3 regions of the Faecalibacterium sp. I3-3-33 genome follow, and region 1 is predicted to be linked to each of the others. Evidence: riboswitches for the same ligand, from Rfam matches in the RefSeq annotation. Region 1 holds a riboswitch; each other region holds the start of a gene.
The links. A riboswitch is a leader RNA that binds a small molecule or an ion and turns the genes downstream of it on or off. The one in region 1 is predicted to bind thiamine pyrophosphate.

Region 1 (4,042 bases):
AACAACATGGGCGGCGTTCGCGGCCAGTGGAAGCTGGCAAGCCTGTACGCCACTGCCAAGGGCATCGGCAAGGAGATTCCGTCTGTTCATGGCGGCACCATCCTCCAGAACCCCACCTGCGAGGTGGAAGCCGACAGCGTGGTCGTGACCTATCTCTATAACCTCCAGACCAGCCCCGCAGCAGAGTGCAGCCTGCAGTACCGTGTGTTCGGTGATGGCCGCATCCAGACCACCCTGCACTATGACCCGGTAGAAGGACTTGCAGCCATGCCGGAGTTCGGTGTGCTGTTCAAGATCGACGCCGACTACGACACGGTGGAATGGTACGGAAACGGCCCTGCGGAGACTTACTGGGATCGTCAGCATGGTGCAAAGCTGGGCATTTACCAGAACAAGGTCGCAGACAACATGGCACAGTACCTTGTGCCGCAGGAGTGCGGTGCAAAGACCGCTGTGCGCTGGGCAAAGGTAGTGGACCGCAAGGGTCGCGGGCTACTGTTTACCGCGGATGCCGCAAAGCCCATGTTCTTCTCTGCGCTGCCCTACACTCCCCATGAAATGGAGAGTGCCAAGCATCCCTACGAGCTGCCCCCGGTCCATTACACGGTCATCCGTGCTATGGGCGAGCAGATGGGCGTTGGCGGTGATGACAGCTGGGGTGCCAATGTCCACCCGGAGTATATTCCTGATGTGACTAAGCCTGTGGAGTTCACCTTTACGTTCCGTGGCATCTGACCCTCGTTATTAAGACACCTTCGCGTTGAGATATGGACATCTCTGCATGAGATTCCTATCAAAAGCGAGAGTGTCTTTTTTGGTATCACAAAATCTCAATTCCTGACACCACTATTTATAAGTAGTGCTTCACTCTATATAAGTAGCGCTGCTATGCCAAAATAATTGTATTCCGCTTTTGTTTAGAGCATTCCTTTTTGAAAATGGTGTAAAGTCAAAAGTTGGGGGTTGTATAGGAACCGCCTGCAAAAGCCTGAAAACGGTGCAGGCGAAGCAATGCAGCCCCCAAAAAACCAGCTTCAGCAAAAAGAAAAGCACCACACATTTCTGTGTAGTGCTTTTTTCTGGTGGAGATTACCGGGCCGATTCTGATCACGGTGACCCTCTTGCAGTCCATGCACGGCGCTCTCCCGGCTGAGCTAGGCCCTCACTCGTTTGGCAGCAACAAAAAAGCACCACACATTTCTGTGTAGTGCTTTGGTTCTGGTGGAGATTACCGGGATCGAACCGGTGACCTCTTGCATGCCATGCAAGCGCTCTCCCAGCTGAGCTAGGCCCTCACTCGTTTGGCATCAACAAAAAAGCACCACACATTTCTGTGTAGTGCTTTTTTTCTGGTGGAGATTACCGGGATCGAACCGGTGACCTCTTGCATGCCATGCAAGCGCTCTCCCAGCTGAGCTAAACCCCCAGATGTCTTGCCTTGTGCCTGACGACGTGTGTAATTATACCAGCCGTAGGGGCGCTTGTCAACAGTTTTTTGAAAAAATTTGCAGCAAAAGATCCCCGCAGGGTGTGTGCCCGGCGGGGATCGGGAAGCGGGGGAAAGCTCTTTTTAGAAAAACTACGCCTTAGCGTGCCTGACGGTCGAAGATCTGCGGGGCCACGCGGCACAGCAGCACAGCGGCCACCATGGTGAGCAGGGTCTCGGGCAGCATATAACTGCCGTTGTAGGTCAGGCTGTAAGTCCATGCGGCCAGACCATCATTCAGGTTGCCCCACACCAGCACGCCGGACAAAAAGCTGCACATAAAGCGCAGGAAACCGGCGGCAAAGGTGCCCACGGCTACGCCCACGGTGCGGTTCTTGAAGGGGCGGGCGAACAGCTCGGCCAGACCCAGTGCCATAAAGGCCATCACATAGTCCAGCAGCACCTCACCGAGGAAGTAGAGGAAGGTGGAAGCGGGAGGAGGGTAGAAGCCCATGATCATTTGCAGGCAGGAGTTCACGAAACCGGTGAACAGGCCCCACTTTGCGCCGTGGCGGAAGGACACCAGCACAAAGGGCAGCATGCTCAGCAGGGTAATGCTGCCGCCGTTGGGCATGGTGAAGAACTTGATGTTGGAAAGCACCGTGCCAATGGCGATCATCAGGGCGCATTCCACCAGAATACGGGTCTTGGAATAGGTTTTGGACATGATGAAAAGATTCCTCTCTCATAGTAGTACACAAAAACAAAATGCGCCTGCTGGCAGCAGACGCATGGAGGTTTGTTGAACGTACCGGACAGTTCCGCAAACTCCCTACGCCGGCATTGCCCGGATCAGGTAAAGGGTACTCCGCGCGATGCGGATCTCAGCCTTACGGCGCCCCTGTTTTTATGTCCGCCCACAGTATACGCGCCGGGGGACAAAAAGTCAAGCCCGCAGACATAATCCGCCCCGGCGGTGCGTATGTTATACCATTGCAAAGCTGGAACGCAGGGAGGCGGGATATGAAAGCCGATCCGGAACAGCGTGCCGTGCAGCTGGGCGAATATATTGCCGCCCACAACGCCACGGTGCGGGCAGCGGCGGCTGCGTTCGGGTGCAGCAAGTCCACCGTGCACAAGGACGTTGCCGTGCGGCTGCGCAGCATCAGCCCTGCGCTGTACGGGCAGGTGCGTGCCGTGCTGGCCCGCAACAAGGCCGAGCGCCATCTGCGGGGCGGGGCTGCCACCCGGCGCAGATACAGCTGCCGCTAAAGCCAAAAAAGACCGCTGCGCTGTGCAGCGGTCTTTTTTGGCTAGGACGTTCTTGAATGGCCGCCGCGCTGCTTTGGCCATATTCAGCGGAAAACATAATTATAATTTGTGGTTCAAAAACGTCTGCGGACGTTTTTGAACCACTTTTTCATAGGGGACGCAAAAAAACGGCTATTTTATCCCCCGGTGTGGAACTGCTGCAAGGCACCTTTTTCCAACCGGCTTACCTGTGCCTGACTGATGCCAATCTCCTGCGCCACCTCCATCTGGGTCTTGCCGCGCAGATACCGCAGCTCCATAATGCGCTTTTCCCGGGGCGAAAGGGCGGCTACCGTATCGCGGAACTGCAACCCGCTGATCCAGCTTTCCTCGCTGTCCGGGTCGCGCACCTGATCGATCACATACATCGCATCGCCGCCGTCGGTGTACACCGGCTCGTCAAGGCTGAGCGGTTCTACCACCGATTCCAGCGCGGCGGTCACCTCGCGCCGGGCAAGCCCCGCTGCGGCGGCAATCTCGTCCATGGTGGGCTCGCGCCCCAGCTGCTTTTCCAGCGTTTCCCGCGCCTGCATGGCGCGGTAGGCGGTGTCGCGCAGGGTGCGGCTTACCCGCAGGGCGTTGTTATCCCGCAGGAACCGCCGGATCTCCCCGATGATCATGGGCACGCCGTAGGTGGAGAACCGCACCGGCTGCGCGGGGTCAAAGTTGTCAATGGCTTTGATCAGCCCGATGCACCCCACCTGAAACAGATCGTCCAGATTCTCGCCCCGCTGGGCAAACCGCTGCACCACGCTGAGTACCAGCCGCAGGTTGCCCTCCACCATCCGCGCCCGGGCAGCCTTGTCCCCGGCGTGGGCAAGGGTGAGCAGCTGCCGCTTTTCCGCTTCGGTCAGTACAGGCAGCTGCCCTGTGTTTACACCGCATAGCTCCACCTTGTTGTACATCCAAACGCCCCCGGTCTTTTAGCTTTACCGGAAGTATGGCTCTGTGTGCCGGGCGCTATGCGTGGAAAAAATTGAGCGCCCCTCCGCAAAAGAGGGGCGCATTATAGACAAACCTGTAATTTTATGGTATGCTGTGACTGGCGGTGCAAGCCGCCCATCAGGCGCTGTGCCCACAAACGCAGGTGGCTAGCTCCTTACCGGTACCTGAGTGCCGGGTAAGAGCGAATTTTTTTCTTTGAAATCTCGATTCTCCCCGGACGCTTAAGGGCGGGAAGGGGGGATGCGTCATGACATTTGAACAGGTCGTATTGCTGCTCACGCTGCTCGGCGGAGCAATCTACATTACCTTTCAGATCACATGGACTGTATCACACAGTGATGATAAAAAGAAAAAATGACC
Region 2 (4,042 bases), 380 kb from region 1:
CATTGCGCCGGGTGTCATCAACAAGACCCGCGCCCACGCCATGATGGAGCGCTACGCCACCGATGCACAGGTCGATGCCGCCCGCGCCGCCCTGCGCACCCACTGGGAGCAGCTGCTGTCCACCTACCATCTGGAGTCCGGCGAGGAAAAGCTGAACCGCATGGTCAACATCTGGCACCAGTACCAGTGCATGGTCACCTTTAACATGAGCCGCTCTGCCAGCTACTACGAAAGCGGCACCGGACGCGGCATGGGCTTCCGGGACAGCTGTCAGGATCTGCTGGGCTTTGTGCACATTATCCCCTCCCGCGCCCGGGAGCGCATTCTGGATATCGCCGCCACCCAGTTTGAGGACGGCAGCGCCTACCACCAGTACCAGCCCCTGACCAAAAAGGGCAACCGGGATATCGGCACCGGCTTCAACGATGACCCGCTGTGGCTCATTGCCGGTACCGCCGCCTACCTGCGGGAGACCGGCGACTGGTCCATTCTGGAAGAGCAGGTGCCCTTTGATAACGACGCCACCAAGGCGCAGACCCTGATGGAGCATCTGCGCCGCAGCTTCAACTTTACCTGCACCCATCTGGGCCCCCACGGCCTGCCGCTGATCGGCCGCGCCGACTGGAACGACTGCCTGAACCTGAACTGCTTCTCCGAGCACCCGGGCGAGAGCTTCCAGATCACCGGCCCCAGCGAGGGCCCCGTGGCCGAAAGCGTTTTCATTGCCGGTATGTTTGTCAAGTACGGCCACGAATACGCCCAGCTGTGCGACCATCTGAATCTGACCGAGGAAGCCGCTGCCGCCCGCAAGCACATTGATGCCGTGGAGCAGGCCACCTTGACCGCCGGTTGGGACGGCGCATGGTTCCGCCGTGCCTACGATGCTTTCGGCAAGCCCGTTGGCAGCAAGGAGTGCACCGAGGGTCAGATCTTCATTGAGCCGCAGGGCATGTGCGTCATGGCCGGCATCGGCAAGGAGAGCGGACAAGCCGCACAGGCACTTGCCAGTGTGGAAGAGCGGCTGGACACCAAATACGGTGTGGTGCTGCTGCAGCCCGCCTACACCAGCTACCAGCTGAATCTGGGCGAGATCTCCAGCTATCCTCCGGGATACAAGGAGAACGCCGGTATCTTCTGCCACAACAACCCGTGGATCAGCTGCGCCGAGGCAACGCTCGGCCACGGCGACCGCGCCTTTGCAGTGTACCGCAAGACCTGCCCTGCCTACATTGAGGACATTTCCGAGATCCACCGCACCGAGCCCTACGTTTACAGCCAGATGGTAGCCGGTAAGGACGCCCCCACCTTTGGCGAAGCCAAAAACAGCTGGCTGACCGGCACGGCGGCATGGACCTTCTTCAACATCAGTCAGTACATTCTGGGCATCCAGCCCACCCTGGACGGCCTGAAGGTAGACCCCTGCATTCCCCACACCCTGTCCGGCTTTACCGTGACCCGCCGCTTCCGCGGCGCAGTCTACCACATCACGGTGGATAACGCCGCCGGGGTGCAGCACGGCATCAAGGCCGTTACTGTGGACGGCAAGACCATCTCCGGCAATGTACTGCCGCTGGCTGCCGCCGGTACTGAGGTAACGGTGCAGGTGACCATGGGTTAAACCGACTTTCTCTGCTTTTTCATATTATTCTCCTTTCTGTGACCAAAGCCGCCGCGCAGACCCCTGCACGGCGGCTCTGGTTTTATGCAGTATAACAATCAAAAATGCGCTCCGCGTTCGCTTTGCGCATAAATAGCGGAAGAATTATTTTTATTTGTAGTTCCGAAACGCCTGCGGGCGTTTCGGAACTACTTTTTCACAGGAAGGGTCGTAACGGTCAACTGCATTTACAATTCAGACCTCCCTTTAACCATTGCAGCCCCTCTCGTGAAAATAGCGTTTGTCGCGCTCCGCAGAGCTTGTCGGGGCAAAGCCCCTCCATCTGCTAACGCAGACCGCTCTGCCGCTTAAAAGCCCCACTGGGGCTTCCATTGCTACGCTACGCTCCGCAAACGCGGTCGCTCCAAACGTAAAATTAAAATAATAATTCCGCTGAATATGGCCAGAGCAACGCGGAGGCCATTCTAAATCGTCCCCTTCCCTCTTGCATTTTTGGGGAAAGAGGTGTAAAATACAGTCACAATCAAACACAGGGGAGCTCGTGCAGCGGGCTGAGAGGAAGTATAGCAAGCTTCGACCCTTTTACCTGATGCGGATAATGCCGCCGTAGGAAGTCATACCCTTTATGATTTTTTGCAGGAGGAGCCGCGCCGGGCTCCTCCTGTTTTTTTGTCCCTCTGCGGAGGTTCCGCAGCCGGCTGAGGGGGAGCGCCCTGAGCCTTGGATGAATGCAGCGATGGGAAGCCGTGTTCCGGCGTGAGAGGAAGCCAGTAAGCTTCGACCGCACCTTCCGTACCTGTTCCCGCCTTGCTGCGGGCACGGGCTGTTTTGTTGCGGGAGCGCCGGTATTCGTCCTGCGCTGCCGCAGATGGTTGAAAAGGAGCCAATTTATCATGAAGAATCTCTCTGTCAAAAAGCTTGCCCTCGCCGGTATGTTCTGTGCCCTGTGCGTGGTGGGCAGCGTATTCAGCTTTCCCATGTTCGGCAGCAAGTGCGCCCCGGTGCAGCACATGGTCAACGTGCTGTGCGCTGTTCTGCTGGGGCCCTGGTGGGGCGTGGGCGTAGCCTTTGTGGCTTCCCTGCTGCGCAACCTGCTGGGTCTGGGCAGCCTGATGGCTTTCCCGGGCAGTATGTTCGGTGCACTGCTGTGCGGCCTTGCATACCACAAGACCAAAAACCTGATCGCCACCGTGGTGGGTGAGGTGTTCGGCACCAGCATTCTGGGCGGCCTGTGCGCATGGCCCGTGGCCATCTTCCTGATGGGCAAGAGCGCTGCGGACATCGCCTTCTACGCCTACATCGTGCCCTTCCTCATCTCCACCGCCGTAGGTGCAGTGATCGCCGGTGCCGTGGTGTTCAGCCTGCAGCGCTCCGGTGCTCTGCGCTCCATGCAGAACAGCCTTTCCTGAGCGGAGGTTCCCGAAATGCTCAAGACCGCCTTTGAAAACCTGCGCAGCCGCTGCCCGCTGATCCACAACATCACCAACTATGTCACCGTGAACGACTGCGCCAACATGGTGCTGGCCTGCGGTGCTTCCCCCATCATGGCTGATGATGCCGCCGAGGTGGAGGAGATCACCGCCATCTGCGGCGGGCTGAACATCAACATCGGCACGCTGAACAGCCGCACCGTCACCAGTATGCTGCTGGCGGGCAAAAAAGCTAACCAGCTGGGACACCCTGTGGTACTGGACCCCGTGGGTGCCGGTGCTTCCCGTCTGCGCACCGACACCGCCTTCCGCCTGCTGCGGGAGGTGCAGTTCACAGCGATCCGTGGCAACATCTCGGAGATCAAGACCCTTGCCTCCGGCGCGGGCACCACCAAGGGCGTGGATGCAGATGTAGCCGACAAGGTGACCGAGGAAAACTTAGACAGTGCCGTGGCCTTTGCCAAGGCCTTTGCCGCCCGCACCGGTGCGGTGGTTGCCATTACCGGTGCCATCGACATCGTAGCCGATGCACAAAAGGCCTACTGCATCCGCAACGGCAACGCCATGATGAGCAGCATCACCGGCACGGGCTGCCAGCTTTCTGCCCTGACGGCAGCCTTTGTCACCGCCAATCCCGGCCATCCGCTGGAGGCTGCCGCTGCAGCAGTGTGCGCCATGGGTCTGGCGGGCGAAGTTGCCCACCAGCGGCTCACCCCGCAGGACGGCAATGCCACCTACCGCAATTACATCATTGATGCCATTTACAACATGACCCCCGAACAGCTGGAGAAAGGCGCAAACTATGAAGTGCGATAAACACACCATGCTCCTGTACGCGGTGACCGACCGCGCATGGGTGGGCGAGCAGACTTTGTATCAGCAGGTGGAAAGTGCCCTGAAGGGCGGTGCCACCTGCGTGCAGCTGCGGGAAAAGCAGCTGGGCGACGCCGATTTTTTGCAGGAAGCCATCCAGATCCACGCCCTGTGCCAGCAG
Region 3 (4,042 bases), 580 kb from region 1:
GGAGAACAGCCGGAGGAGGAGGATCCGCGCCCAGTATCCCAAAAACAAGAAGAAAAAGATTTCACACACAGCCTTGGGGCTTTGCCCTTGCTGTAACCATATTGTAACTCTTTTGAAACCATTTTGCAATAGGGTTTTGTAATTTATTTGTAATTTATTTTGTTAACTTTTTATGTCCTGCCCCGCCGGGCTGCCGCAAACATCATTTTCCTTTTTGCACCCGATATGGTATACTGGTTTTGAATATGCTGCCACAGGCAGAAAAAAGGAGTTTAGGATACGGATATGAAAACAAAATTGGGTATTGTGGGCTGCGGTTTTCTAGGCAACATCGTGGCTGACGCGTGGAAGAAGGGTCTTCTGCCGGACTACGAGCTGGTGGGCGTGACCAGCCGCACCCGCGCTTCGGCTGAAAAGACCGCCGCCAATGTCAGCTGCGCCGTCTGTGAGGACGTGGACGCACTGCTGGCACTTGAGCCGGAGTACATCGTGGAGGCCGCCTCGGTGGAGTCGGTGCGCGCTATGGCCATTCCGGTGCTGAAGCGGGGCGTCAATCTGGTCATTCTGTCCATCGGTGCCTTTGCAGATCTGGATTTCTACGCACAGGTCAAGGCAGCCGCCGTGGAGGGCGGTGCCAAGGTGCATCTGGCCAGCGGTGCCATCGGCGGCTTTGACGTGCTGCAAACGGTCACCCTGATGGCACAGGCGCAGGGCCTGCCGGAGACTGCCGGCATCGAGACCCATACCGGTGCAAAGGGCTTCCGCAACACGCCTGTGTGGGCAGAGCATCTGCTGACCGACACCGAAAAGACCACCGTGTTCACCGGCAATGCAAAGCAGGCCATTGCTACCTTCCCCCGCCGGGTGAACGTGGCGGTAGCTACCTCTCTGGCCACCACCGGCCCCGAGATCACCGGTGTGACCATGCACTCTGTGCCCGGCTGGGTGGGCGACGACCACTGCATCACTGCCGAGATCGAGGGCGTGAAGGCCGTGGTGGATATCTGCTCCTCCACCAGCGCCATCGCGGGCTGGAGCGCCGTCTCCCTGCTGCGCAATCTGGCCTCGCCCGTCTGCTTCTACTAATATAAGGAGGAGTCCGTCATGTTTGAAAAGCTTGTTGCCATTGAGCCTGTCAGCCTGATCTCCTCTGCCGAGGAGGAACTGCACCGCTACGCCAAAGAGGTGGTGCTGTACCGGGACGTGCCCGGCAGCGACGATGAGATGGTGCGCCGCATCGGGGACGCCGACGCCGTGCTGCTGAGCTACACCTCCCGCATGGGCAAGGAAGTCATTGCGCAGTGCCCCAACATCCGCTATATCGGCATGTGCTGCAGCCTGTACTCTGAGGAGAGCGCCAACGTGGATATCGCCTACGCACGCACCCGGGGCATCCAGGTGCTGGGCATCCGGGATTACGGCGACCGCGGCGTTGTGGAGTACGTTCTGCACGAGTTGACCGGTCTGCTGCACGGCTTTGGAATGCCCATGCTGCGGGACGAGCCGGTGGAGATCACCGGGCTAAAGGTGGGCATTGTGGGTCTGGGCGTTTCTGGCCGGATGATCGCCGATGCGCTGCAATTTATGGGCGCAGAGATCAGCTACTTTGCCCGCAGCGCAAAGCCGGACGCCGAGGCTGCCGGTATGACCTTCAAGCCCCTGCCCCAGCTGCTGGCAGACAGCGAAGTGGTGTTCACCTGCCTGAACAAGAACGTGCTGCTGCTGGGCGAAAATGAGTTTGCCCAGCTGGGCGCAGGCAAGGTGCTGTTCAACACCTCCATCGGCCCCGGCTTTGATTCCGCTGCGCTGGAAAAGTGGCTGGACGAGCCCGGCACCCATTTCTTCTGCGACACCCGCGCCGCCGCAGGCCCTGTGGCCGAGGACTTCTTTGCCCGGGAAAATGTGCGCTGCGCCAATGTGTCCGCAGGCCGCACCAAGCAGGCCTTCGTTCTGCTGAGCAAAAAGGTGCTGGACAACATCCGCACCGCATTGGGTGAATAAAATAACATCTGCTGCGTATTTTTGCTGAAGTGCTTACCGCTTTGAAAGCCTTCCCCCAAGGGGTGAAGGCTTTAGCAGCATCCGCGAAGTTTTCTTGCATCTTTTCCCCGATTGTGGTATGCTTTCTAGTATAAAAAGGGAGCCCGTGCAAGCGGGCTGAGAGTGGGCTGTATTGCCTGACCTGTGACCTGATTTGGATCATGCCAACGTAGGGAGATAGCGCTTTTATCTGCGGATATGTCTTTGCGGGCATATCCGCATTTTTGCTGCAAAGGAGCATTTTATCCATGAAAACTGCATTGACCATTGCCGGCAGTGATTCCAGCGGCGGCGCCGGAATTCAGGCCGATATCAAGACCATGACCGCCAACGGCGTGTTTGCCATGAGCGCTATTACTGCCCTGACGGCACAGAACACCACTGGTGTGACCGCCATTTTTGACACCACGCCACAGTTTCTGGCGCAGCAGCTCGATGCCGTGTTCACCGACATCTACCCGGACGCGGTGAAGATCGGCATGGTATCCTCTGCCCCGCTCATCGACACCATTGCCGAGCGGCTGCACTTCTACGGCGCAAAGCATATCGTAGTGGACCCTGTGATGGTGGCTACCTCCGGCGCAAAGCTGCTGCAGGACGATGCCGTGCAGGCGCTGACCGAAAAGCTGCTGCCGCTGGCCGAGATGCTCACCCCCAACATCCCGGAGGCTGAGATCTTGTCCGGCATGCGCATTGCAAACGCCGCCGACATGGAAGCTGCTGCCCGCACCATCAGCGAGCGTTACGGCTGCGCCGTGCTGTGCAAGGGCGGCCACCAGATCAACGATGCTGACGACCTGCTGTGGCAGGGCGGCACCGGCAAGTGGTTCAAGGGCAAGCGCATTGCAAACCCCAACACCCACGGCACCGGCTGCACCCTGTCCAGCGCCATCGCCTCCAATCTGGCCAAGGGGTATGACCTTGACACTGCTGTGGAGCGCGCCAAGGCCTACATTTCCGGCTGTCTGTCTGCCATGCTGGATCTGGGGCACGGCTCCGGGCCCATGGATCACACCTTCAACCTGAAGGGAGATTTTGTCCGTGACTGACCTGCCCTTCGTTTCGGCGCTGGTACAGGCCGACCTGCCCGTGTGGGAGCAGTGCTTACAGACTGAGTTTCTGCAAAAGATGGAAAACGGTACCCTGAGCGAGGACTGCTTTAAAAGCTACCTTGTGGAGGACAGCCTGTATCTGCGGGAATACGCCAAAATTTTTGCGTGGGGCATGACCAAGGCCACCACCATGGCGGCCATGCGTACCTACTATTCCCTGCTGTCCTTCGTGCAGGAGAACGAGGACCTGACCCGGCTGCGGTATCTGGAACAGTACGGTCTGCGGGAAGCCGATATCCAGTCCCTGCCCCTGCGCCCGGAGAACCGCGCCTATCTGGACTGCATGATCGACGCTGCCCGCACCGGCGAGGGCGAGGCCGAGTGCCTGATGGCCTGCCTGCCCTGTATGCTGAGTTACGGGTGGCTATTTCAGAAGCTTTTGCAGCGCTCCCCCGCCGTAAAGGACACCTACTACGGCGCGCTGGTGCTGGACTACGCCGGTCCCGGCTACGATGCCGCCTGCCGTGCATGGGCAGAGCGTGCCGAGGTGGCCTGCACCGGCCTTTCGCCGGAGCGTGCCGCCCGCTGCCGCGCGATCTTCCGCGCCTGCTCGGAGCACGAGCTGCACTTCTGGGAGATGTGCGCCACACCCCGGACGGATATTTAAGAATAAATATAGAGAACCCGGAAGGTCCGCAGACCTTCCGGGTTCTCTTCTTATAAAATCTTTATCGCAGCACCGAGAGTTCCTCGATGCCGTAGCGCTGCATCAGGGCGATGGCCGCCGGGGTGATCTCCTCGCCGCTGACCGCCACAGGGATGGCGGGCGGGCAGGACACCGTAGGCATGGCGCACACACTCCCCAGCGCCTTGTGCACCGGGACGCGCACCTGTGCGCCCAGCACCGCCTGCCGGATAGTGCAGCGCTGCACCGCCTGCTGCTGCAAGGC

Region 2: linked by a shared signal. The riboswitch ahead of thiW (energy coupling factor transporter S component ThiW) and the one ahead of thiT (energy-coupled thiamine transporter ThiT) in region 1 are both predicted to bind thiamine pyrophosphate.
Region 3: linked by a shared signal. The riboswitch ahead of thiD (bifunctional hydroxymethylpyrimidine kinase/phosphomethylpyrimidine kinase) and the one ahead of thiT (energy-coupled thiamine transporter ThiT) in region 1 are both predicted to bind thiamine pyrophosphate.

The regions. Positions count from the first base shown of each region.
Region 1 is NZ_CP094469.1:1,956,664-1,960,705, reverse strand. Features, by position in the region: gene MTP39_RS09210 (glycoside hydrolase family 2 TIM barrel-domain containing protein) at 1-735, shown strand, start outside; gene MTP39_RS09205 (hypothetical protein) at 950-1,111, opposite strand; tRNA gene MTP39_RS09200 (tRNA-Ala) at 1,351-1,426, opposite strand; gene thiT (energy-coupled thiamine transporter ThiT) at 1,587-2,153, opposite strand; TPP riboswitch at 2,239-2,339, opposite strand; gene MTP39_RS09190 (sporulation transcriptional regulator SpoIIID) at 2,450-2,698, shown strand; gene sigG (RNA polymerase sporulation sigma factor SigG) at 2,875-3,642, opposite strand.
Region 2 is NZ_CP094469.1:2,340,778-2,344,819, forward strand. Features, by position in the region: gene MTP39_RS11055 (GH36-type glycosyl hydrolase domain-containing protein) at 1-1,618, shown strand, start outside; TPP riboswitch at 2,140-2,248, shown strand; gene thiW (energy coupling factor transporter S component ThiW) at 2,512-3,027, shown strand; gene thiM (hydroxyethylthiazole kinase) at 3,043-3,864, shown strand; gene thiE (thiamine phosphate synthase) at 3,851-4,042, shown strand, end outside.
Region 3 is NZ_CP094469.1:1,374,784-1,378,825, reverse strand. Features, by position in the region: gene MTP39_RS06600 (aspartate dehydrogenase domain-containing protein) at 286-1,086, shown strand; gene MTP39_RS06595 (NAD(P)-dependent oxidoreductase) at 1,105-2,001, shown strand; TPP riboswitch at 2,127-2,233, shown strand; gene thiD (bifunctional hydroxymethylpyrimidine kinase/phosphomethylpyrimidine kinase) at 2,289-3,089, shown strand; gene MTP39_RS06585 (TENA/THI-4 family protein) at 3,082-3,759, shown strand; gene MTP39_RS06580 (amino acid decarboxylase) at 3,821-4,042, opposite strand, start outside.